DNA from 4 places in the Lysinibacillus sp. RS10 genome. Region 4 is predicted to be linked to each of the others. Evidence: riboswitches for the same ligand, from Rfam matches in the RefSeq annotation. Region 4 holds a riboswitch; each other region holds the start of a gene.
What was found. Region 4 has a riboswitch for S-adenosylmethionine ahead of ACB089_RS16285 (YezD family protein). Riboswitches for the same ligand answer to the same signal wherever they lie in the genome.

Region 1 (6,395 bases), 2.3 Mb from region 4:
ACATACAAAGCGAAATTAGTAGATGGACAACCGAACGCATTAGAACATGCTGCTACGAAATGGGTTACGCGAGACAAACTTACACAACTGAATTTCGCCCCTGCAGATGTCCCTGCAGTAGAGAAGATTTCAAATGAAGAAAAATAAATAAATGAAATGATGTGAATTTAAGTGGAGCAACAGCAACTGATTCGAAAAATCGAGAACTCCCTTTACAAAGGTTTTATCGATCAAAACAAGACAGTCTCAGCACAATTTAAACCAAAACTTTTAACAAACAAGCATCATGAAAATGTCTTATCGACAATACTTCAAGAATTAAAAACATGTAAAACATTTATTTTTTCTGTCGCCTTTATTACTGAAGGTGGTTTAGCAACCTTAAAAACAATGCTTTACGACTTAAAACAAAAAGGGATAAATGGACGCATTTTAACCTCGACGTTTCTAAACTTTAACCAGCCGAAAATGTTTAAAGAGCTTCTTAAACTTGATAACGTTGAAGTGCGTGTAACTAGTGAAAAAGGTTTCCATTCAAAAGGTTATATTTTTGAACATCAAGACTATTACTCTTTAATTGTCGGAAGCTCCAATTTAACTGACAGTGCTTTAAAAGCAAACTATGAGTGGAATGTATTTTTAACTTCATTAGAAAGTGGAGAAATTATTAATCATTTTAAAAACCAATTTGAAGATGCTTGGGATGAAGCGATTCCTTTAAAGGAAGAATGGATTGCTAATTACAAACAATATTACGAGCTACAACCTTTTGTTAAATATACTACTTCAAAAACACTAGAACTAAATGCTGAATATTTAACAAATGCGCTTGCTGAAAGCTTAGCCATTCAACCAAATAAAATGCAGACAGCTGCGCTGGAACAATTAAATGCTCTTCGTGCAACAGGAGCTAGAAAAGGATTAATTATCTCTGCAACAGGTACAGGTAAAACGTATTTATCTGCTTTTGATGTTCGAAGCTTTTCTCCTAAAAAAATGCTATTTATTGTACACCGTGAGCAAATCTTAAAGAAAGCGATGCAAGATTATCGGAAAATTCTTGGTGGACATGAAGATGATTTTGGCATTCTTTCCGGTACCTCAAAAGATGTTCATGCTAAATACTTATTTGCAACGATACAAACAATTTCAAGAGATGGCTACTTTCAACAATTTGCAAAAGATCAATTTGATTATGTGTTGATAGACGAAGTACATAAAGCAGGTGCAGAATCCTATTTAAAAATTATCAATTATTTTACTCCTAATTTTTTACTTGGTATGACCGCAACACCTGAACGAACAGATAGATTCAACATTTATGAGTTGTTTGATTACAACATCGCCTATGAAATCCGTCTACAAGCAGCTCTTGAAGAAGAGATGCTCTGTCCTTTCCATTATTTTGGTGTTTTGGACTATGAAAAAGATGGATTAACTATTGATGATGCAACAGAGCTACAAAAATTAGTATCTTCTGAACGTGTAAAACACATTATTGAGAAGATTAATTATTATGGCTATTCTGGTGATCGTATTCGTGGATTAATGTTTTGTAGGTCCAAGGAGGAAGTTCATGAACTTTCTACTGCTTTAAACCGTGAAGGTTTAAAAACGATTGGGTTAACTGGTGACAATTCACAGAATGAGCGCGAAGAAGCAATTCAAAAATTGAATAAGGGAGAACTCGAACACATTTTAACGGTTGATATTTTTAACGAAGGTATTGATATCCCATTCTTAAATCAAATAGTAATGCTTCGCCAAACACAATCGAGCATTATATTTATACAGCAGCTTGGTCGTGGTCTACGTAAACACGATTCTAAAGATTATGTAACAATTATTGATTTTATCGGAAACTATAAAAATAACTATCTGATTCCTATTTCCCTCTCTGGGGACCAAACTATGAACAAAGATAACGTCCGCCGAAAAACGGTAAATACAGACTATATACAAGGCGTGTCAACGATAAATTTTGAGGAAATTGCCAAAAAGAAGATTTTTGATGCTATTAACAATACAAATTTATCGACATTAAAAACATTAAGGGATGCTTATACAGAAATGAAAAATCGTTTGGGTCGAATCCCTTTCCTCATTGACTTTATTGAGCAAAACTCAATCGACCCTGAAGTTATTGTAGGTTATTCCGATAACTACTATAATTTCTTATTGAAAATGAAGGAGTCAATTCCTTCTCTCACTGAATATGAACTTTCTGTTTTGGGAATGTTTTCAAAAGAGTTTTTGAATGGAAAACGAGTACACGAAATTCTTTTAATTGAAACGTTACTTTATGATGAATCAATTTCCAGAGAGTCTTTCGTTCAAAGATTAAAAGAATTTGGAACATATGCAGATGATGCAACAATTCAATCCGTTGAAAACATGTTCTCACTAAAATTCCATGTTCAAAATGATGTGAAAAAGTATAAATTTAAGCCTATTATTGAAATCGTTGATGGACACTATCAATTTAATAAGGAAATTCAAGAGAGTGTGAGAGATTCAAATTTTAAAGGATATATTGAGGATATTGTAAAATGTGCTTATGTTAAAAATCAAAAGTATGATAAATCAAAAGCAATGACGTTATATGAGAAATATTCCCGTAGAGATGCTTGCCGATTATTGAACTGGCCGCATGATGATTCATCAACTATTTACGGTTACCGCTCAAAACATAACACTTGTCCAATCTTTGTTACGTATCATAAAAAGGATGAAGTCGAAACAAGCCAAGCTTATGGTGATGAATTTTTAGCACCCGAACTATTTAGATGGTTCACTCGTAATCGTTTAACGCTGGATTCCGTTGAAGTAAAGAACATCTTAACTTATAAAGAGTCAGGGATGAAAATTCATCTATTTACGAAAAAAGATGACGGTGAAGGCACAGATTTTTATTACCTGGGCCAAGCAGACATTGCAGATGGTAGTGCAAAAAACGAAAAAATGCCTGATGGAAAAGGAAATAATCTATCAGTCGTTACGATGAATTTGGTACTAGAGCAACCTGTACATTATGATATCTACCGTTATTTAGTAGATGAATGAAAGTTAAACTCGAAGTGAACTAATTGCTTCGGGTTTTTCTCTTAAATACGAGGAAATTAAGGGGTAAAATTCTTGAATATCATTTAATCAACCTTATTAAAATTTTTTATCAAAAAAGAATAGCCTTAAATAAAAAAATCCAATCGTTTTGATTAATCTTTCTTTCAAAACAATTGGATTATTTTCAATGTAAAATCAATATTTTCTAAAGCCACACCTGTCACTCTAAAGTGATGAAGCTCAGGCTTTCTTTTGTTTCGGGTATCCAATAAGGATAGCGATGATCCCGCAAATTCCTATCAAGATCGGATAGAAAGAGTATTGTAGCATGCTCACTGGCGATATTCCGGCTACGCTTGCGGCTGCCAGGAATTGGGCTCCGTATGGGAGAAGACCTTGGACCGTACAGGAGAAAATATCTAATATACTTGCGGACTTTCTTGGCTCAATCTCATACTGATCAGCAATATTTTTTGCAAGTGGACCAGCAATTAAAATAGCAATCGTATTATTGGCTGTAGATAAATTAGTTAGACCCACAAGGCCGGCAATCCCAAATTCAGCACCCTTTTTTGATTTAATTCTTCGTGTCGCAAGGTGAAGCAGGAAGTCGATTCCTCCGTTAAACTTAATAACCTCCACCATTCCAGCGATTAATATTGCAAGAAATGCCATTTCATACATGCCTGACATTCCTTCGCCAATCGTTTGCATAAGGCTCATTAAGTGATAGCTGCCATCCGCTAAGCCCACAGCACCGGCGAGAACAATCCCAAATGCCAGAACAAAGAAAACATTCATGCCAGCTAACGCTAAAATAATAACTAAAACATAGGGAACAATTTTTACCCAACTATAGCTTAAATGTTCTACTTGTGCGGTTTCCCCCATTGTGATAACCCCTAAAATAATGCTCGTTACAACAGCTGCCGGTAACACAATCCAAAAATTCACCTTAAATTTATCCTTCATTTGTGCGCCTTGTGAACGAACGGCAGTAATGGTTGTATCTGAAATAATGGATAAATTATCGCCAAACATCGAACCGCCGACAATCGCTGCCATTACTAAAGCCATGGAAAGTTCGATATGCTCGCTTATCCCAACTCCAATCGGCGCCAGTGCAACAATCGTTCCCACCGATGTACCCATTGACAGGGAGATAAAGCAGGCAATGATGAACAAGCCTACGACAAGCAGGTTTGGCGGAATGACCGATAAAGCAAAGTTAACAGTGGAGTCCACAGCCCCCATACCTTTTGCTACCTCTGAAAAGGCCCCAGCCAAAAGAAAAATAACAACCATCAGCATGACATTTAAATTTCCTGCGCCTTTGCAGAAAATATCAACCTTCCGCGAAAACGATTCTTTTCGATTCATCGCCAGAGCCACAGCGCCCGAAATGGCAATGGCTACAATGACAGGAAAGGCATAAAAATCACCTGTAATAACCCCTGAACCAATAAATAAAACTAAAAAAACAACAAATGGGATCAGCGCCCATGGATTCTCTTTCTTCATTGTTCTACCTCCAAAATTTAAAAATGGATACATCCTTGTCCATTTTTTTTCTAAAAAAAGACCTCTTCTTGAAATAACAAGAAGAGGTCTTATATTTATAAAACACTCCTCTTATCTATCAAGCCATTGCTTGCTGGATTTGGCACAGTAACTTAATCACAAAGTTCCGCTGCCGAGATATCATAGGGCCAGTCCCTCCATCTCTCTTGATAAGAAGAAAAAATATATTATTTTTTTGCACAATAATGAAATACTATAATAAAACATCTATATTTGCAACATGTTTTTAATTAAATACTATTTCAGAGAACATAAAAACATTTTTTTAAGAAAGAAAATTCGCTTTAAGGCGACTATGGTAAAAAAAGAGAGGAGCGATTCATGAAGTGCTAAATTAAGATGTTAAAAATATTGGTGTAATCATAGAACCATCTATCACGACGATAGGCAATTAGATTGTTAATACAGGAGAATGACAAAGATGTAGGTGCATTTGCAGAAATTGAAGGTATAGAAAATGTGAAGCAAAAAAAAGTAATCATCTATTGTAAAGAGATATATTTAAAAAGCTCAATAGTAATCGTAGAGACGACTAGACTGATTTAGTTTCTTTTAACAAAAAAAGACACTATAAAAAGAATAGAACCTACCACAAAACCAATTAATTGATCTAATAATAATTCATCTCGAAGAAACCATCTGAAAATAAAAATGCCTCCAAATATAAGCATAGCTAAAAATCCGATATATTTTATTTTATTATGTAGCATCTTCTCACTCCCTCAGTTTGAAATAACCGTCATACCTATTGCAGTAAGAACAGCAATAACAAATGCTCCCACTATAATCCATTGAGGCATATCTTTTTTTCCGTCTCTCGTCACAAATATTCAGTAACGCTAACAACTAAAAATAAAACTAAAGCGGGTATAGCTAAAACATTAATTGTAAGCTCTTTGTCTGTTACGAGCATTAAAGAAACGAATAACATTCCATAGGCTAATGCTACATAAAATCCATTACTCCATTGACCTACAACTCCGGATTCAATCAACTTTTTCTTGTTAGTAGTCATAGTCGATATTTAGTCCTTCCATTTTAATTAATATTGGTATTTTTGTAAAATAAAGATACTATTGCTAAAATTAAAAATGCTTTAGCAAACGTTTTTGTAAATTCCTTAAAATCATTAGGTATATATTGACTGGTGATAAACGCTATTACTGCCATTACTATATAAGTTAAAATGCTTTTTAATTTTGTATTTTTTATTGTAATTAAATACATTAATGATTCAGCAAATAAAATAATAAGTAATAAAATAAATGTATTTATTAACACATAACCCAAAGTTTTCACCTTCTTTTAAAAGGTTAAAAAAGGATATCAAAGAATTGATACCCTTTTTATAGAATTAAATTTTTCTATTATTATCTTGTGCTTCTAACCACTCCTATTCATATGGATATAATATTAAAGCAGCACCGAATGGACCTATTTTACTCGGTAAATTAGAACTCCAGTTTCATTCAACTTTTTCTTATTTATAGTCATAGTCGACATGTAATCCTTCTCGTAATGGCGCTTGTCGTATTAATGAAACTTTGGCGTTTTATTACGAATGAAGATTGGCTGATTTATTTAATCAATATGCGTGGTTAGCTGATTTACTAAATTTATTAATAAGAAGTTGAATAACACCTCCTAAAAGACCAAATATTAGTACACCTGTCCATGTTACATTAGCTTTAAATACACTATCTTGAATATGAACATAAACAATATCTAGACCAAAAAACGTAGATTGAAAA
Region 2 (6,395 bases), 2.1 Mb from region 4:
TAGGGAATATAAGAATGCTCTTAATTCTCTTTATTACTGCAATTGGATATGGTGGCGCATTCGTTGTATACACCTATGTTTCTCCTATTTTAGAGCAGTATATGGGCTACTCACCAAAGGCAATTGTCGTGATCTTGGTTATATATGGTATTTGTGTTGCCATCGGTAATACATTAGGTGGTCGTTTTGCGAATAATAACCCTTTACGTTCTATCTTTATTATCTTTATAGGCTTAGCATTAGCACTACTCGGCATCAACTTCTTTTTAGAATCATCAATCGTTGGATTAATAATGGTCTTTATGATGGGGCTATTTATGTTTATGAATGTACCGGGATTACAGCTTTATGCCGTTCAGCTTTCAGAAAAATATATACCATCAGCTATTTCAATGGCTTCAGCATTAAATATTTCAGCCTTTAACATTGGTATTTTTCTAGGATCGTACATTGGAGGAATCATTGTTCGCCACCAATCATTAGCTCATACTCCTATATACGGATTCGGTATGGTGATGATTGCCGCGGTTACTACGTTCCTATGGTTAATCTTTGATAGAAAGAAGCAATAGATCCCTTACTTTGTATGTATTAGAATAAAAATGATGAAAGGAAGCCTTAACAATAGCCAGGGCTTCCTTTTGTTATTCACCATATTTAAGGAACGTAGCATCAAAGTACGCCTTAAAATTTGGATATAGATAGTCTAATGACGCTTGAATATCGGCATTATCATCAAATAAAATTTCATGATCAATTTCATATATTGCACAAGTCTCTTCATCTGCATTGTCATTTAAATCAATGCAAATTATTTTTCCATACTCTTCATCCCATGAAAACGGAAGATATCCTAAACTACATAACGATGGATTATACATATCTCTAACGTTATTTAAAGGTTCATCAACACTTTGTTCCGGTATGACATCAAAATAATGGTGATACGTTGAAATAAAGGCTTTATACCATTCAGGAAATGGAAGTCCGAACTCTTTTTCTAAAGCTTGAATATCATCTTCCGTTACTACAGAAGGGACCATCTTCCATCTTGACCATTCTTCATCAATATCTGCTAATTTCATCTCAACAGGAACATCTGGACGCATCCATCTGCAAAATCCATCTTCTGAAACCTGATTATAGTGCTCGTAGTAAACTTCAAAACCTTTTTTTATATACTCACGAATATTCATCTTTAAACCCCTTTTTATCTCAGAGTAAAATCTTTTCTCCCTACTCCCCTACAGTACTAGGTTTTTCACATCAGTCACTAACACCGAAAACATTTTTATACATAAGATAAGGTATCAACTATAGGATAGGAGGAATTTAGTTGTATTACAATCCTTATCCGTATTTTGTCTACCCTAACTATTATCCAACATGGGCAATGGCCACTCAACAACCTTCAAGATATCTAGCAATGCCGACGAACCCAGCAAACAGCAATCCATTCCCACCCGTCAATATAAATAAATTGAAGACTTCTGCGAAACGGATTAAGGTTATTATGCAGCAAGCACAATTACTGACGGATAAAATTGATGAATCCGAGCAATTTGCCCATGATCTTATGAACGCAGCACAACTGTCAAATAAAACAGAAGTTGAAAAATTAATTGCGTCAACAGGTATTACCATCAAATTCGAAACTAACTATACACCAGATGGAATCCGTATACTATTTACTGACAGTGACTGTTGTAAGCTAACCGTAAATTTGACTTGGTGAAATCCACTAAAGAGTGGGGACTATGTGTTGTCTATTTAAATTACTATAAATGACACTTTGAAGGTTCTGGAAATTTTTTAACTATGTATCCCTATTGGACTTGTAAACTATAAATAAATATGCTAAAGTATTCGTAATCTATTTCTGAAAATTCTTATATTTTTTCTTATCAAGAGAGACGGAGGGATTGGCCCTATGATGTCTCAGCAACCAGCCTATAGGTATGGTGCTAATTCCAATTGGCGAAATCAGCCTTGAAGATGAGAAGACTTACTTAGTTGCTTTGCACAAGGGTCCTCTTTCTACAAGGAGGGCTCTTTTTTATTTTCGCTAGTAAACAAAGTCTAAGCATCCAAAAATAATTACAAGAAAGCAGGAAAATATTATGACAAACGACCTTTTACAAGCACTTCAACTATTGAAATCGAAAGAATGGATAGATTTAACACATACATTTGGTCCTAATTCACCTCATTTCTTTATGTTTGATGATGCAAAATTTGAAACATTATTTTCCCATGAGGATGGTTTCTTTGCGCAACAATTCTCTTTCCCTGGGCAATATGGAACACATATCGATCCACCTATCCATTTTGTGCGAGATACACGCTTTTTAGACGAATTGGCGTTAAAAGAACTAGTCCTACCACTGATCGTTATTGATCAATCTAAGGCAGCCGAATTGAATAACGACTACGCATTAAGTATCCAAGATATTCTTGACTTTGAGGCTGAATACGGGGAAATTGAAGCAGGTACCTTTGTTGCGCTTCGTACTGATTGGAGTAAACGTTGGCCAGATAAAGAGGCTTTCAGCAACAAAGATGCAGATGGTAATAATCATATTCCTGGCTGGGGATTAGAAGCATTACAATTTTTATTCAACGAACGAAAAGTTAGTGCTATTGGTCACGAAACTTTTGATACGGATGCAGCAGCTGATTTTCGTAAAAACGGTAAGTTAGATGGCGAATATTTTGTGCTTGAGCAAGATACTTACCAAATTGAGCTTATGACAAATTTGGATAAGTTACCTCCTAAAGGTGCTGTTATTTTCAATATTGTACCAAAACCTGAAAAGGCCTCTGGATTCCCTGTGCGTTCATTTGCAATAGTGCCTTAAAAATAGCAATAGGTCTGAATCAATCCATGATAGGTATTGATTCAGACCCTTTTTATTTAGGTGAATTCCTTTTTTTAAAAATAAAATAAACGATCAAAATTATTATGATGAACAATGCTATAAGATACATACTGTAGCGGGATAAATATAACCCAACATAACGCCATTCCTCCCCAAGTACTTCTCCTAAGGTAATAAAAGTAAATGTCCATATAATTGCTCCCGTATAAGCAAAGAAAGCAAACTTTTTAAAAGGATAATTATTAATAGCCGCAATATATGCTGTTAGATGACGTACACCAGGAATAAAATACCCGACTACTAATAATATCGGTCCTATTTTTGCAAATAATTTTTTAGTAACGTCAATTTTCTGTTCAGTAATATGGATTTTTGGACCGTATTTTCGCAATAATGGTAGCCCGAATCTATAGCCTATATAGTAGCTTAAGGTAATTCCCCCTGCCGCACCTACCACAGCGCTGATTAGAGCTGGAATATGCGAGAGAGTTTCTCGATATACGCTATACCCTACATAGGTTAAAAATATCTCATCAGGAAGTGGCAGCCCGACAATCCCTCCAATTAGGATAAGAATAATGCCAAAATACCCGTAATGTTCAATAAGAGATTGCACATGATGCGCCATAAATCCATCCCACCTAAAGCATAATGTTTTCTTTTCAATGTTAGCTTTATAATAACTCAAAGTAGACAATATTATGAGTATTATAACGTTCATAAAGTTTTCTCCAACGTATAGTGGCTAGTCCATGCTATAAATATAGTTTTCTTAAACTATTATTTGTAGCTCACGTAGAGCAAACTCAATACCACCATCAGTTGATTTCTTCGTTATAAAATCAGCGACATTTTTTAAGGCTTCACTACCATTGCCCATGGCAATACCAAAGCCAACCTGTTCCAGCATGTCGATATCATTATCTCCATCCCCAAAAGCAAGTGCTTCCTTAGGACTCAAGTTGAAATAATCTAGTACAGCTTGAACAGCAATCGATTTGGAAACATCTTGCTGCAAAACATTTGTAATGTACGGATGCCATCTTTTAAACAATAACTGAGGAAATTGTGATGCATATCTTCTCTCTATCTCCTCATCGGCATATAGACACATTAAATATACCTCTTGCGTTAAAATATCTTCATTAATAACGGGAAACTCTAGCAAAGATAATGTCTCTTGCATAGCTGTTAATGTCTCTTTCTCTTGGACGTTATTCATCGATAATTGTTCTGTAAAAAACGAGAGACTTTGTTTATGTTCTTCAGCAAAAGCCTTAACTACTTGGACAATTTCTTTTGCAATAGGTATTTTATGTATTACTTGATCTTGATGCTTAACATACGCGCCATTAGCCGTAATAAACGTCTCTATTCCTATGTTTCTTAACTGTTGGCACATCGATAAAGGTCTTCCTGTAGCAGCAACAATACGAATTCCTTTGTTTATTAATTGTTGTATAGCCTTCCTTGTACTTTCTTCAATACAGCCATCTTCATAATTAACAAGCGTTCCATCTACGTCAAAGAATACAATTTTATAATCCATCGTTCGCTCCTTATCGTTTTATATAATTTTTAACCGGGTGTGTAAATTTATTATCCATTTCCATTAATCAGAGGATCATCAACATAACGTGTGGTTGATTTCCGTTCCGACTGGGCGCTTTGTAGCTGTCGCTTTGCTTTCGCTACAGATAAAACATTTGCCGCTGACGCTTCGCTTTCGCGCAGATAAAACATTTGTTGTTGCTGTCGTTGCACTTTCGCACAGATAAAACATTGTTGCTGTCGTTGCACTTTCGCACAGTTAAAACATTGTTGCTGCCGCTTCGCTTTCGCACAGACAAAACCCAGTTGCTGCAGCTACGTTAGCACTACGCTTTCGCACAGAGCAAAGCTTCCTGGGGGCGTCCGATGAGCCGCTTCGCTGCGCTCCAGGGTCTCGGGGCAACAGGATGTTGGTCACGAAGGCGTTATCACAGGACGTGATGCTCTTAGCCTTCGTTCCTCTATCGCTAATCCCCAAGGAGTCGCCCAGTCTCCACTCCAATCAACTTATATACATGGCATACGCTTCCCTACTTTTGTTGATGATTCCAATTAGAAAATGCAAGACAAGTTCAAGCTGCTTCATTGTCACTGTCTCTTCACTTAAGAATCCTTTTTTAGTAAAAAACATCCCTATATTTACCTAATCAGCATACCTCTAATTTTACATGAATAATTGAAAAGAAGGCATTTTTCTTCTTACATTATAGATAGTTAATTTAACCTATATAAGCTATTGTAAAATATAACAATTAGCAGCAATTTAGTTGAACAGTTGTACATAATATGACAAAAAGAAAATAAAGGTATAACTTATTTTAACTACACCGATTAATACTATTAAGGATACATATCGACTTTTCAATTACCTAAAAAGTAATGATGATTTTTATTTTAATAATTCTAAAGGAGTATACCAAAGAACACAGAATTGTTAATATAGAAGATAGTTAATTAAACATATTGAACGATATAATCATCGTATACATAGAACAAAAGAAATAATAACCTAATTGGATGTAAAGGAGTTGATTCTTATGGCATTTAACATTTACTACTATGAAAGTAGTGTGGATTGCAAGTTTTGTAAAAAGCATTTTACCACATATAAAGTACGTCCCAATCGTTATAAAGTAGTCGAAGAGCAAACAGACTTCATGCCAGTCTATGAAGGTTTAAATCCGCTGTTATATGAAGTTGCTGTTTGTCCGCATTGTGGGTATGCCTACCACAAATCTATGACAAGAACTTATGGACCTTTTATGCTTCTTATTGATGAGCTGTACATAAAAGAACTCCAAAAACCTATGGATATATGTAAGGAACGTACTATCGATGATGCCATTATAAGCTTTAAATTAGCTTATCTTGTATCAAGAGCATCAATGGAAGAATCACTTCTTATGGCCAATTTCGCACTGAAAATAGCCTGGCTCTATCGCTTAAAAAATGATTATGCATCAGAAATGCACTACCTCTTTGCTGCTAGAGACTTTTACAGTAAATCTTTTGCTTCCAATCAAGAGGGCGGAGAGCGAATTCAATTTTTGCATGCTGAATTAAGCCTCCGACTCAGTGATATTACTGAAGCGAAAAAAGGATTCTCTCGATTAATTGCGGACCGAAATGTTTCCAATAAATATCGAAAAATAGCACGTAATCGTTGGGAAAACTATAAATATGACGAGCAGCCTATTAATGTTAATGAAGGTGTAAGCGAAATCATCTGAAGTAAACGAGGAGAGGAATAGACATGCAGCTATTTACAAAAAGAATTGATGTGAGAGAAGAAGATATTTTTTCAGAATTACATCATTTTTTACTAAGAAAAAATAATCGCTATTTAACGAATGATGAAGTAGTTGCAATAACAGGGGTTTCATCCGAGCTACTTTATAAATGGGTGAAATCAGGGAAATTAAAAAAATCAATTTTTCCTAATTTAGGCGCACCTTGTGAACGATG
Region 3 (6,395 bases), 870 kb from region 4:
GTGAAATTTCATCAAAAGCCCCTTCTAGCGGTCGATCACCTGTTATTACCAATTACGCAAAGGGCAAAACGATCTTCGAGGCTATTCGAAAAATGACAACATTATCGACTAGGAAGATTTATTTTGCCCATACACAAGTAGTTATTCTTGGGGACGAATTAGCGAAAGAAGGAATTAGTGAGGCATTAGATTTAATCTCTAGAGATCATGAATTCAGAAATGATTTCAATGTTATTATCGCTCACGAGGCAACTGCAAAAGAAGTCTTAAATATATTAACACCTATTGAAAAAGTGCCTGCCAATAAATTGATCAATTCACTTAATACATCTGAAAAAGCTTGGGGTTCAACGATTTCCATTAATATTGATGAATTAGTAAGTACTTTAAGTAGTCCTGAAACAAGTCCAATCCTTTCTGCCATTGAAATAAAAGGAGATGCGACATTAGGAATGGGTGCAACCAATGTTGATAAAGTAAAAACGCCAGTGGTATTAAAGTATGCCGGATTAGCAGTATTCAAAGAAGATAAATACATTGGGCTTTTAACAGAAGAAGAAAGTAAAAGCGTAAGTTTTTTAAGTGACAAAATAAAAAGTACGATTGAAATTATTGCTTGTCCTAAGGGAGGTACATTAGCAGCAGAAATTACGAAATCAAAGACAAAAATAAAGGGTAAGTTTGAAAATGGTACGCCAAAAATTGATGTTCGTATAGATGTTGAGCAAAATGTCGGAGAAGTTGAATGTACTATTAACCTAACCTCCCCTAAGTGGATTGATTACGTAAATAAAAAAACAGAAGAAGTGATCCAACAACAAATCGAAAAAACAATCAGTACAGTTCAGCAAACTTATCGAGCTGATATTTTTGGGTTTGGTGAGGAACTACACCGGACAGATCCAAAAAAATGGAAAAAAAACAAAGATGACTGGCCAACCATATTCCAAGAGCTACCGGTTAACGTTGAAGTAAATGTCAAAACAAAAGGACTAGGAACAATGCAAAATTCCTTATTGAATAAGAAAAAGAAGGAATAAGCTATGACAATAACAATTTTCATACTCATTATTTCAATTGTTATTGCCTTTGCTTTTATTCCAAAACTTAAAAAAAATAACGAAACGAAAACAATTGTTATTTTTTCGATTTTTTTATTGATCGGTACTGCAATAAATATAAGCATTGCTTTAAATCTCAAAATTCCAAGCCCAATAGACTTGATTACCTTTATCTTTACTCCAATTAAAGATTTCATTGTCTCACTGTCAAAATAAAAGAAGTAACTAAAAAAAGAAGGGGTAATTCATGATGGAAAAAGAAATCATTAGTTCAAGACAATTTACAATCATTACTCTTCTTTTTTCAATTGGTACAGCCATTTTAATTATCCCTTCAAGTGTAACAAGTGCAGCAAAGCAAGATGCATGGATCGCAACTATTATCGGTGTCGGTTTAAGTTTACTCTTAGTGAAGCTACTCGTTTCTTTAGGAAATCAGACCCCCACACTTACATTTATAGAAGCGAATGAAAAAATACTGGGTCGTTTTTTCGGAAAACTGACCGCAATGGGTTTTATCCTTCTTACTTTTTTTTCTGCAGGTGAATTATTATATTTTATTGGGACTTTTATGTCTACGGAAGTGATGCCAGAGTCGCCTTCAATAGCTTTTTCATTGCTGTTTGGCATTATCATCATTTATGCTGCATTCCAAGGAATCGAAGTCTTTGCACGTTCAGCAGAAATACTTTTTCCGGTGTTTATCTTTATTTTTATTTTTTTTGTAGTTTTCATATCACCATTAATCAATTTTGAAAATGTACAGCCAGTATTGGAAACATCAAAAAAATCATTATTAATAAGTATTATACGATTTATGAGTATTTTTTCATTCCCTCTTGCCGTGCTATTAATACTCTTCCCTTCCGCTGTCAACGTTCATAAATCAGCACAAAAAGGATTTTATATCGGCACAATTATTGGAGGCATTGTTTTAATTACCATCGTCACACTATGTATCCTTGTCCTAGGTCCAGCACTCACCTCTAATCGGACATTTCCTAGCTATGCATTAGCCCAAAGAATTTCAATCGGGAATTTTTTGCAGCGCATTGAAGTTATTATGGCAGCCATGTGGATCATATCCATTTTTATTAAAACGTTTATGTATTTTTATGCCTCCGTTATCGGCATAGCACAAATATGTAATATCAAAGATCATCGTCCGCTCATTGTGCCAATCGGGATGACAATTATTGGCTTTTCGCAAATTATTCATCCTAATATCGTTCATTCAAATATTTATAATAAAGAAATTTTTCCTTTGTTTGCTGGTGTTGTAACAGTTTTGTTACCGATTGTTCTACTTATCGCCGCAAAAATTCGTAAGATTAATGGTAATCAAGGGAATGAAAATGCTACAAACTGTAATTGTTGTCCACAGAATGCAAGTGGTAGTAATAACGGAAATGCTTCTAATAATGCTAGTAATAACAACAACCAAAATGCTATACAGAATGGAAGTAATTGCAATTGCGGTAATGCTTCTAATAACGCAAGTAATAACAACAGCCAAAATGCTTCTAATAATGCTAGCAATAGTAACAGCCAAAATGCTTCTACTAATGCTAGTAATAGCAACAGCCAAAATGCTTCTAATAATGCAAGCAATAGTAACAGCCAAAATGCTTCTAATAACGCAAGTAATAACAACAGCCAAAATGCTTCTAATAACGCAAGTAATAACAACAGCCAAAATGCTTCTAATAATGCTAGCAATAGTAACAGCCAAAATGCTTCTAATAATGCTAGTAATAGCAACAGCCAAAATGCTTCTAATAATGCTAGCAATAGCAACAGCCAAAATGCTTCTAATAATGCTAGCAATAGCAACAGCCAAAATGCTGTACAGAATGGAAGTAATTGCAATTGCGATAATGCTTCTAATAACGCAAGTAATAACAACAGCCAAAATCCTTCTAATAATGCAAGCAATAACAACAACCAAAATGCTTCTAATAATGCTAGTAATAACAACAGCCAAAATTCTACTACGAATGCAAGTAATAATAACAATCAAAATGCCTCTAATAATGCTAGTAATAACAACAGCCAAAATTCTACTACGAATGCAAGTAATAATAACAATCAAAATGCCTCTAATAATGCTAGTAATAGCAACAGTCAAAATGCTATACAGAATGAAACTAATAGCAATTGCGGAAATACTACAAAAGGTCAAAATGAATCTGCCAATGAAAACCCGTCAGAAAACTAACAACATATTTGGATTTAAAAAATGATGACCCTGATATGATCAAGGTCATCATTTTATTTAAGTGTTTACAGAACACATGAACTAAATATGATATTCAAGTTCATCAACGAAATCCCATTCATATGGTGTTTCTTGGTAAACATAGTAGTTCAACCAGTTTGAAAATAATAAATGAGTGTGGGCACGCCACGTATTAATCGGTTCATTTAATGGATCATCACTTGGGAAGTAATTCACTGGAACCTCAATATCCAAACCTTTTGCGACATCACGACTATATTCATCTGCTAATGTAGTCGCATCATATTCAAGATGTCCTGTAATCATAATGTTTTTATTATCCTTCGATTGCACAATAAAGACACCAGCATCTCCTGAGTAAGATAGTAATCGTAAATCAGGATGGTTGCGTACTTCGTCAATAGAAACAGAAGTATATCGTGAATGTGGGGCCGTAAATAAATCGCTAAAGCCTCGAACTAAATCCACGGTTAAATCCGTAATGACATGAGAATAAACACCTGAGCATTTAGCAGGGAGCTCAATTTTGCCAATACCGTAATGATGGTATAACGCTGCTTGTGCGCCCCAACATATATGAAGGACCGATGTCACGTTTTCCTTGGACCAATCCATAATTTCTGCAATTTCCTGCCAATAGTTCACGTCCTCAAAAGACATTTTTTCAACTGGCGCACCCGTAATAATCATGCCATCATAGCGACGATGGCGAATTTGATGAAAGGTCGTGTAAAATAGCTGTAAATGTGATTTGCTCACATTTTTCGATTCATGTGTGGCTGTGTTTAAAAATGTTATATTAACTTGTAGAGGTGTATTACCGAGTAAGCGCAGTAATTGTAGCTCCGTTTTTTCTTTTTCTGGCATCAAATTTAAAATTAATATATTTAACGGACGTATTTGTTGAGTTTTCGCTCTATCCTCTTCCATGACGAAGATTTTTTCCTCACGTAAATGTTCTCCAGCTGGTAAATTTTTTGGAATATTAATTGGCATCTTGCATTCCCCTCTCTTGTATTTCTCTACATATAAAGAATTTTATAAGTCGATCTAAATTAAAAAAATCCCCCTCATTCCATTTGAGATAGAATGAGAGGGATTTTAACCACGTTCACTCTTATCTCTCAAAGGACAAATCCTTTGGTGGAATTAGCACCTTTCTAACATTTGTTAGAGGTTGCTGAAGCGTCATCGGGCCAAATCCCTCAGCTTCTCTTGATAAGATTATTTAATTAAAAAGAATTGTAACATGAACAATTAAGAATATCAATAATACATAGAATATTTTGTAATTAACATGCATGTTCTTCTCTAAATTGATGAACACTAATCCTGATGCAAATCATGTTGACGCTATGAAATATTATGGTAAACAAGCCGTAATTATGTTACCATATATCTTTAGTAATAGAGAGGAACGTGAAAAGTTTGATTAAAATTGAATTTCCAAAACCAGATTTAGTGATTCGCCAACGCGAACAAGATTTAAAGCCAGGTGATGTACCAATCACACCATACCATGGTTTTATTGATTTCCATAAAATCACACGTGAAAATGGTGGCATTTTCTTATTCTACAACGAAGAGAACGAGCTATTATTTGTAGGTAAAGCACGTAAAATTCGTCAACGTATTAAAAAGCATTTTGAGGACAACGTGTCACCGATGAAAAATCATCGTAATGAAATTTTCAAAATTGAAGTGTATGAAGTGGAAGATCCAATGGAACGTGAAATTTACGAAACATACGCGATTAATTCATTCCGTGCTAAATACAATGTTGATAAAGTATTTTATTAATCTTTAGCAAAAAGACCGAAATCTCCTTTAAGGGGGTTTCGGTTTTTTTCGTTAGGCTTATTCTTCCTATAAACCTGTTATTACATGATCAAAATGTGTGGACTTGCCGTTTATATACACCTCGATAATTTCCTGCTCAGGGTCTTTTGTAATTTTATAAACATATTGTTCAGCAACATCGTTGGATAGATTCATTTCTTCGAATTTTATTTTTAATATATCACACTGTATCTCCAAATCAGCATGTGCAATCCCTTTCGAATAAACAACAATGTAAAAAGTCTTTTCCATCACTGATTAATTGGAGCTTATTATCGGAAATTATTTTCTTTTGCACTTCATCTGGAACAACAGCAATTTCACTAATACTTAATGCGGAAGTATTACATGCTCCTAAGATAGTTAAGGTCAACATGAATAAAATGATAATTTTCTTCACTATTTATCCCCGCTTTCATGCAACAGCCATAATTATTTTTATTTATTATATTTTAGGCTCATTACCATAACGTGTGGTTGAGGTTCCGACTTATATACAAAACATACGTCTTTATAAATGTTGTAGTTTTATAAAAAAGATTGATTAAAGATCCTGTGTTGATATGCAGAATCTTTTCTTATTCCACAATCGGACCAGATTGTGGAATAAGATTTTTAAAAGAACTTTACTAACATTTGTTGAAATATTTCCTTTAGCTTTTATATTTAAGTGGTGAGTTGTATTTATATTGTAAAATGTCATATGTAATTTAAGCGGGTTATGAAGAAATTTTTATTGACAAAATAATTTTTTTCTGTAAAATAAAAAACAATTCAAAAATATTTGTATAGAACAAAGGCTATGAAAAGAAATAGTATCAATTATTTTTACGAACAGAAAGTTACCGGTTGATGAGAGGTGCATGTAAAACGATTGAGAATTCATCTTGGAGCTGTGTACCGAAAAGATCATTCTAAGTAGGCTACGCCGGTAAGCACCCGTAATCATGTGCGAGAGTATCGTCAAATGACCGTACTTCTTGAGGTAAGTAATGTGAATTGCTTATAAATTAAAGGTGGTAACACGAGTTGAATCGTCCTTTTGGTTAATCCAAAAGGGCGTTTTTTTATTCCTTTTTTGAGCAAAGTATTTGAAAATCTAAACGTATTAGGAGTAAGACATTATGAAAGACAATCATCAAGATTCACAGCTAAAGCGCGGATTAAGTACTCGTCACATGCAATTAATTGCACTTGGCGGATCCATTGGGGTCGGTTTATTTTATGGTTCTAGTTCAACGATTCAAATGGCTGGG
Region 4 (6,395 bases):
GTTAATGCCCCCTCTACTTGAAGATCACGTACGAATACAGGCTCACGATCAAATGTATAACCGAACACAATGTTTGCTAAACGTTCACGCAAATCATCAATGCTTGTCGCTAAACAGAAGACTGCCATTATTTCTGATGCAACAGTAATGTCAAAGCCGTCCTCGCGTGGCATCCCTTGCACAGGACCACCGAGACCCACAACTACTTTACGAAGAGCACGATCATTTAAATCCATTACACGCTTCCAAATAATACGACGAGGATCAATGTTTAAAGCATTTCCTTGGTGGATATGATTATCAATAAAGGCTGATAATGCATTATTCGCCGTCGTAATTGCATGAAGATCTCCAGTGAAATGCAAATTAATATCTTCCATTGGTACAACCTGTGCATATCCACCACCAGTTGCGCCACCTTTTACACCCATAACAGGACCGAGTGACGGCTCACGTAAAGCTACAACAACATTTTTATTCAATTGATGAAGTGCATCAGCAAGTCCAACAGTTACAGTTGATTTCCCTTCACCTGCTGGAGTTGGGCTAATGGCTGTTACTAATACAACCTTCGCATCATCACCACGTGCTGTTATTTTTGAAGGATCAATTTTCGCTTTGTAGCGACCATACTGTTCCAGTGCATCCTCTGAAATACCTGCAGCTTTTGCAATTTCGGTAATAGGCTTCATAACCGCTTGACTAGCAATTTCTAAATCTGTTAAAGGTTGATTTTTCGTTGTCATATGGCATACCTACTTTCTATGTTGTTAAATTCCATTATAGACTTTATTGTACAAGAAATCCTAATTAGTTATACAAGCATTTCGACAATCAATTGACAACTTTGCTCAATTCATGTATGTTCTAAGTGAAAATGCATTTTTTCACATTTTCTCAATACTATCACGACTTGATTGATTTAGTTTTACATTCAAGCGCAATGGAGGCGAATGCTTATGCAACAAGGAATCGTAAAGTGGTTCAATAATGAAAAAGGTTATGGCTTTATTGAATGTGATGATGGAGAAGATGTATTTGTACATTTTACGGGGATCCAAGAGGAAGGCTTCCGTACACTTGATGAAGGTCAGAAGGTAACATTTGATGTAGTGGAAGGAAATCGCGGACCACAGGCGTCAAATGTTGTGAAATTATAAGCGTAAAGGAGCTGTTCGATTGCTGAACGGCTCCTTTTTAAATATTTGATGTTTTGTTTTCTATTGACTACTACTAGCTAAAACTTCAACGATTGATCCAATAAAAAGCTCCTGGAAATACTATTGTTTCTCTTATTTTTTCAGGATCTTTAAGTGTCACCCCAAATGGTCCCTCACTTAAATGACCAAGTGCCATCGCAGTTGCAGCATCTTTTTCATAAAAATCTAAACGAATATTCGGAAAGCGCAAGGACATATACTGTGAATGTTGCTCAGGCTCTGGTAATTGCAATACCTCCTGCCATAATTTCACTGTAGCTCGCACATCCTTTACATAAAATTGCACCGATTCCATTGTGATCGATTGTTTTGGATGGATTGCCCCACTTGCCTGTAATTGTGCAAAACGGTCCTCATCATCAGCAGCCCACTCGATTAAAAAAGGAAAATCAATTGCCTGCTCTGACTTCCCAAAATGCAATAGCTTCCATTCTATGACGGAGCCATCTGGTCTTGTTCGACTGCAAGCATCAGGACCATACACCTCAAAACCAAGTGCACGCAAACGTTGTCCTTCTTCTTCAATATTTTTTGTACGTAATGCAATTCGTGAAAATCCATAATGCTCCTGCGCCCGCTTAAACGTATAGTGTAGGGAATAAGGCAATTCCGCTGCATTTTCAAATAAATGACGATCATAAATTGCTATTTGCTCAATATAGTTTAATCCAAAGTAGCTTAGCGCATTATATGTCCCCCACATTGTGTGTTGACCGCCGTTAACTGTATGGATATTACGTTTGTTTAAAAAAACCTTTGCATTGTCTGGTGATTGAACTTGATGAACTAGATGGTCAAAATATAAAGTCATGACTACCCCCCTTTTTTCTCCCACCATTATATACTTTACCTGTTAGTTTTGTTGGTTTAAAATAAAATTAAGAATATTCAATTTGTTAAGAAGTTGCTATATTTTATGCTAACTATTTCAAGATGCTCAGCAAGGAAGTTACTATTTGCTGATCATCAAAGAAAAAAGTTTTTCATTTAGGTAAATCGATGTTATATTCACATAAAATAACAAGAGGTGATTAGAATGACAGACAAAGTAGCTGCTTTTAAACTAGCATTGGGTAATTATCCAACAGGCGTTACGGTTGTCACAGCTTGTAATGACGCTGATGAACCTATTGGCTTAACTGTCAATTCCTTTGCGTCAGTTTCCATAGATCCACTGCTTATTTTATGGTCGCTCGATAAAAAATCACAGCTTCATCCATATTTTACAGCAGCTAAAAAGTTCGCTGTGAATATTTTAGCGAGCAATCAAGAACATTTATGTACACTATTTTCAAGTAAAATCCCAGATCGTTTTGCTCAGGCAAAGTGGTCAACTTCCGTTCATGGTCTACCGGTTTTACACGATACTGTAGCCACTTTACAATGCACAACCTTTCAACAAATCGATGCAGGAGACCATACGATATTTATTGGGCAGGTCCTAGCCATTGATCATGCACAAAAGGAGCCCCTACTCTATCATCGTAGACATATTGGGGAAATCCCTAAAAGTTTTTATAGCTAAGATACTATCTCATAAGCAATTAGAATTGACTACATGTAAAAACAGGATGGTTCATCGTAATCCTCCTGTTTTTTTGTATCATAAACAATTGCTGAAGATTGAGCCATATGATGAAACGCTATTAATGTCGATATCTTAAAGAAGAATGTTCAATTTTAACGGAGATACTGCACAGCAGGACCTCTACAATAATCCAGCACCTCTGGCTAACTTCCAAAAAAAGCCACAAATAAGCAAAGAAAATAATCCCTGCTTTCTTTGTGGCCTTCAAATATCTAGCAAACTGACATCCTATTATTTACTTTTTCTGTGGAAATCTCTGCTTTTCAAGTCTGTTAATCTGAACAATGACACCGTCTTGAATCGTAATGTTCACTTCTCCATATTCTAAATTCTGAATGGCCTTTGCAATTGCCTCTAGCTTTTTGTCATCGATCTTTGCCTGTTGAGTCATCCGATACACCCCTTCTTTTTACATACTTTTTGTACATAAGAGGCCAACGCATCAAATTGATTTATAGCCCCCTTATCTCTCAGATAGCCCTGTTGGATTTGGCACCTACACTATTGGTTGCCGAGGCTTCATTGGGCCAAGTCCCTCCACCTCTCTCGATAAGAGTATTATGTTTCTTGGAAATAATTCTATAATTCAGAAAACCTATTGTCAATATAAATATTACAATTCCTAGTCGAATACTTTGTAATTAAGTAAAAAGGATTATTTAAAGTTCGAATATTTTAGTTAAGACGTTTATTTTCCTTGAAGCTTACTATACACAAGTTATTTTATTCCGTATTAAAAGGCAGTATTACTCCCACCATTCACTTATTACAGAATGAAATGCATTTTCAGAAAACCTAACGCATACAACTTCTTTTTAAATATTCACTAAATAATTTAAACAAAACAAAAAAACTGTGCAGATCATTTTCTCTACACAGTTTTCACTTTACGTATTTTGTAAAAAATCTATTAATGCTTTCGCTGTTTGTTGCTTGCCCACTACCTTTGTTGGTTCGCCTTTAGCTGGTACAATCCAATGTGGCTCATCTCCACCATATAATGACTGCGAGCTATTTGCTACCATAAACTGAGCGTTAGCCGATTCCATCCGTAGACGTGCGCGAGACAGTAAAAATTCCTCATCATCTGTTGCCTCGAGTTTAAAGCCCACTAAAGTAACATTCGGTTGCCACTCTTTTATCTGACCTAATACTTTAGGTGCCTTTTTAAAGTGAATGATAGGTGGCTCGTCAGATGGCATTTTACCTGCTTCCTCCATTAAATTTCCGGATTGGTCATATACTTTATCAATGAGCCAATCTGAGCCAGCTGCCGCCATAATAACGATATCCACCTGTTCTTCCTGAACAGCCTGTCGAACTTTCTCGCCTAAATCCTCTATACCTTCAAATCGAATGGTACGCATTTTATCTTTGTTTGTCGGAAGTTGTGCGAAATAACCATGCATATACAAGACGTTAGCTTCAGCCGCTAGTGCCGCCTCAGCTAAATAACAGCCCATCGACCCTTTTGATAAATTCGTATGCCCTCGCACACGGTCCCATTTTTCAAGCGTTCCCCCACTTGTAATGAGTACGGTCTTACCTCGTAATGTCCCCATACACTCACCTTTTTTCTAAAAAATATACAAATACTATTTTAACTTAAGGATATGTTAAGCTTCAATGTTGTTTTTATAGGGCATATTGCTCTTCTCTATAAGTTAGCTCAAAATTTTTGGATCATCACCATAACGTGTAGTTGATTTCCGTTCCGACTGGGTACAACTTTCGGTGATGAGCTAAAATTATTCCATATTTTGTTCTTTCAACCAGGTTTTTAATATTTCCGCAAATTTTTTGGTCACGGGTGATGCCTGGTGTTTCATTGCTATTCCAATTGTACGATAACCACCTTGTTTTAAAGGAATGGCTTTTATCGTAGTAGGCAAGTTATTCGTAACTAATTTCGGTAAAATACTAATGCCAAGCTGGTGAGAAATCATCGAAATTATCCCTACCTCTTCTGATAGTTCGAAACGAATATTTGGCTTTACGTGATATTGCTCTAAAAGTACTTTTACATCATTTGTCCCTTTATAAGAAGTCATGATAAATGGCATGTCTTCTAATTCCACTATATCAATTTCTGTTTTATCATAAAGTAGACTTTTATCGGAGACAATACACAACAATGGATCCTGCTGGAGTTCGATATATTGAAATTGCCCAGACTTTTGACCATTTAAAAATCCAGCATCAACCTCCCCACTCAGTAGCCATTGTTCAATTTCATAATAGTCTCCCTCTCGCATTTCGACTTGTATGCCAGGAAATTGATTGTCCATAATACGAACAATTTCAGGCATCCAGTTTGAGGAAATACTTGAGATGACGCCAATTCGCACTTTTCCACGAGTAACACCAAGTATATGTGCAGCTTCCTGTTGTAGTAATTCCTCTGCATCAAGGACATGTCTCATTGCTCTTAACATGGTATCCCCTTCGCTCGTTAACGTGACACCCGCGCGGCTTCTATGAATGAGCGCAAAGCCGAACTCCTTTTCTAAACTTGAAACAGCATGACTTACAGCGGATTGAGTTAAACCTAAAGCATCTGCTGCTTTTGTAAAGCTTGCTACCTCAGCCACTTTATTCAAAATCTCATATTTCACTAAACTCATTGCCTGTCCCTCTATATACATGAATTTTTTTAATACTAATCATTATAAACATTCGTTTTACTAATCACAATACAAGATATATAGTAATTTTTAGAATGAAAACTGTTTTAGTACACAGATTGTAGGTGGGCACAATGGGGATCCAGGGAAAAGCAAATTTATTGATGGTTATTGTGACAATGTTTTGGGGATTATCTTATACCTTTATGGTAATGGGACTTGAAACAATGGCAGTTTATAATGTGGTGGCGTTGCGTTGTATCATCGCATTTTTGGCAGCAGGTATTATCTTTTATAAACGAATAATTAAGGTCGATGCAAAAACATTAAAATATGCAGCTATTCAAGGGTTACTATTATTCATTGTGTTCGCTCTTAGCTTAATCGGACTAGAAACAACTTCGGTATCCAACGCTGGATTTATTTTAAGTTTAACAGTTGTCTTAGTACCTATTTTTAGCAGTTTTATTGAAAAAAAATTACCTTCAAAAGCAGTTAGTTTTGCGATCATTTGCACAATGATTGGCATTACAATTTTAACTACTCATGGCTCAGTTTCCTTTCAAAAAGGGGATATTGTAGTAGCCATCGCAGCACTATGTTATTCAATTTACTTATTATTAAATAGTACATTTACAAAAAACGTAGAATCAATCTCCTATGGTATTTACCAGCTTGGTTTTGCAGGACTTTATGCACTTATCTTAACATTCATTTTTGAAACACCAACACTTCCAAGTACCTCGACTGCATGGATTGCCATTATAGGGCTAGGTGTCATTTGTAGTGCATTTTGCTTCGTAGGACAAACTGTTGCACAACAGTATACTTCTGCTACACATACAGGACTTATTTTTTCTTTAGAGCCGATTTTTGCAGCGATGTTTGCAATGATGTTTATCGGCGAAGGAATAACGATAAAATTATTAATTGGTGGTAGTTTTATTCTGATTGGTAACCTTG

Region 1: it holds a riboswitch for S-adenosylmethionine, as region 4 does, so the genes downstream of both, ACB089_RS04170 (Na+/H+ antiporter NhaC family protein) here and ACB089_RS16285 (YezD family protein) in region 4, are expected to answer to the same signal.
Region 2: it holds a riboswitch for S-adenosylmethionine, as region 4 does, so the genes downstream of both, ACB089_RS00695 (cyclase family protein) here and ACB089_RS16285 (YezD family protein) in region 4, are expected to answer to the same signal.
Region 3: it holds a riboswitch for S-adenosylmethionine, as region 4 does, so the genes downstream of both, metA (homoserine O-succinyltransferase) here and ACB089_RS16285 (YezD family protein) in region 4, are expected to answer to the same signal.

Annotation. Positions count from the first base shown of each region.
Region 1 is NZ_CP167122.1:822,602-828,996, forward strand. Features, by position in the region: gene mutT (8-oxo-dGTP diphosphatase MutT) at 1-147, shown strand, start outside; gene ACB089_RS04165 (DUF3427 domain-containing protein) at 172-3,063, shown strand; gene ACB089_RS04170 (Na+/H+ antiporter NhaC family protein) at 3,304-4,584, opposite strand; SAM riboswitch class I at 4,693-4,800, opposite strand; gene ACB089_RS04175 (hypothetical protein) at 5,465-5,659, opposite strand; gene ACB089_RS04180 (hypothetical protein) at 5,683-5,934, opposite strand; gene ACB089_RS04185 (hypothetical protein) at 6,230-6,395, opposite strand, start outside.
Region 2 is NZ_CP167122.1:111,574-117,968, reverse strand. Features, by position in the region: gene ACB089_RS00710 (MFS transporter) at 1-572, shown strand, start outside; gene ACB089_RS00705 (SMI1/KNR4 family protein) at 645-1,196, opposite strand; gene ACB089_RS00700 (hypothetical protein) at 1,337-1,735, shown strand; SAM riboswitch class I at 1,899-2,002, shown strand; gene ACB089_RS00695 (cyclase family protein) at 2,121-2,858, shown strand; gene ACB089_RS00690 (DedA family protein) at 2,911-3,507, opposite strand; gene ACB089_RS00685 (Cof-type HAD-IIB family hydrolase) at 3,652-4,428, opposite strand; gene ACB089_RS00680 (hypothetical protein) at 4,479-4,679, opposite strand; gene ACB089_RS00675 (DUF2225 domain-containing protein) at 5,468-6,160, shown strand; gene ACB089_RS00670 (hypothetical protein) at 6,184-6,395, shown strand, end outside.
Region 3 is NZ_CP167122.1:2,304,447-2,310,841, reverse strand. Features, by position in the region: gene ACB089_RS11850 (Ger(x)C family spore germination protein) at 1-1,040, shown strand, start outside; gene ACB089_RS11845 (hypothetical protein) at 1,044-1,277, shown strand; gene ACB089_RS11840 (endospore germination permease) at 1,312-3,279, shown strand; gene metA (homoserine O-succinyltransferase) at 3,361-4,296, opposite strand; SAM riboswitch class I at 4,415-4,525, opposite strand; gene ACB089_RS11830 (nucleotide excision repair endonuclease) at 4,729-5,100, shown strand; gene ACB089_RS11825 (hypothetical protein) at 5,167-5,391, opposite strand; T-box leader at 5,933-6,184, shown strand; gene ACB089_RS11820 (amino acid permease) at 6,264-6,395, shown strand, end outside.
Region 4 is NZ_CP167122.1:3,171,688-3,178,082, forward strand. Features, by position in the region: gene ACB089_RS16265 (formate--tetrahydrofolate ligase) at 1-746, opposite strand, end outside; gene ACB089_RS16270 (cold-shock protein) at 960-1,160, shown strand; gene ACB089_RS16275 (VOC family protein) at 1,246-2,031, opposite strand; gene ACB089_RS16280 (flavin reductase family protein) at 2,257-2,745, shown strand; gene ACB089_RS16285 (YezD family protein) at 3,044-3,199, opposite strand; SAM riboswitch class I at 3,269-3,364, opposite strand; gene ACB089_RS16290 (phosphopantothenoylcysteine decarboxylase) at 3,696-4,370, opposite strand; gene ACB089_RS16295 (LysR family transcriptional regulator) at 4,557-5,432, opposite strand; gene ACB089_RS16300 (DMT family transporter) at 5,567-6,395, shown strand, end outside.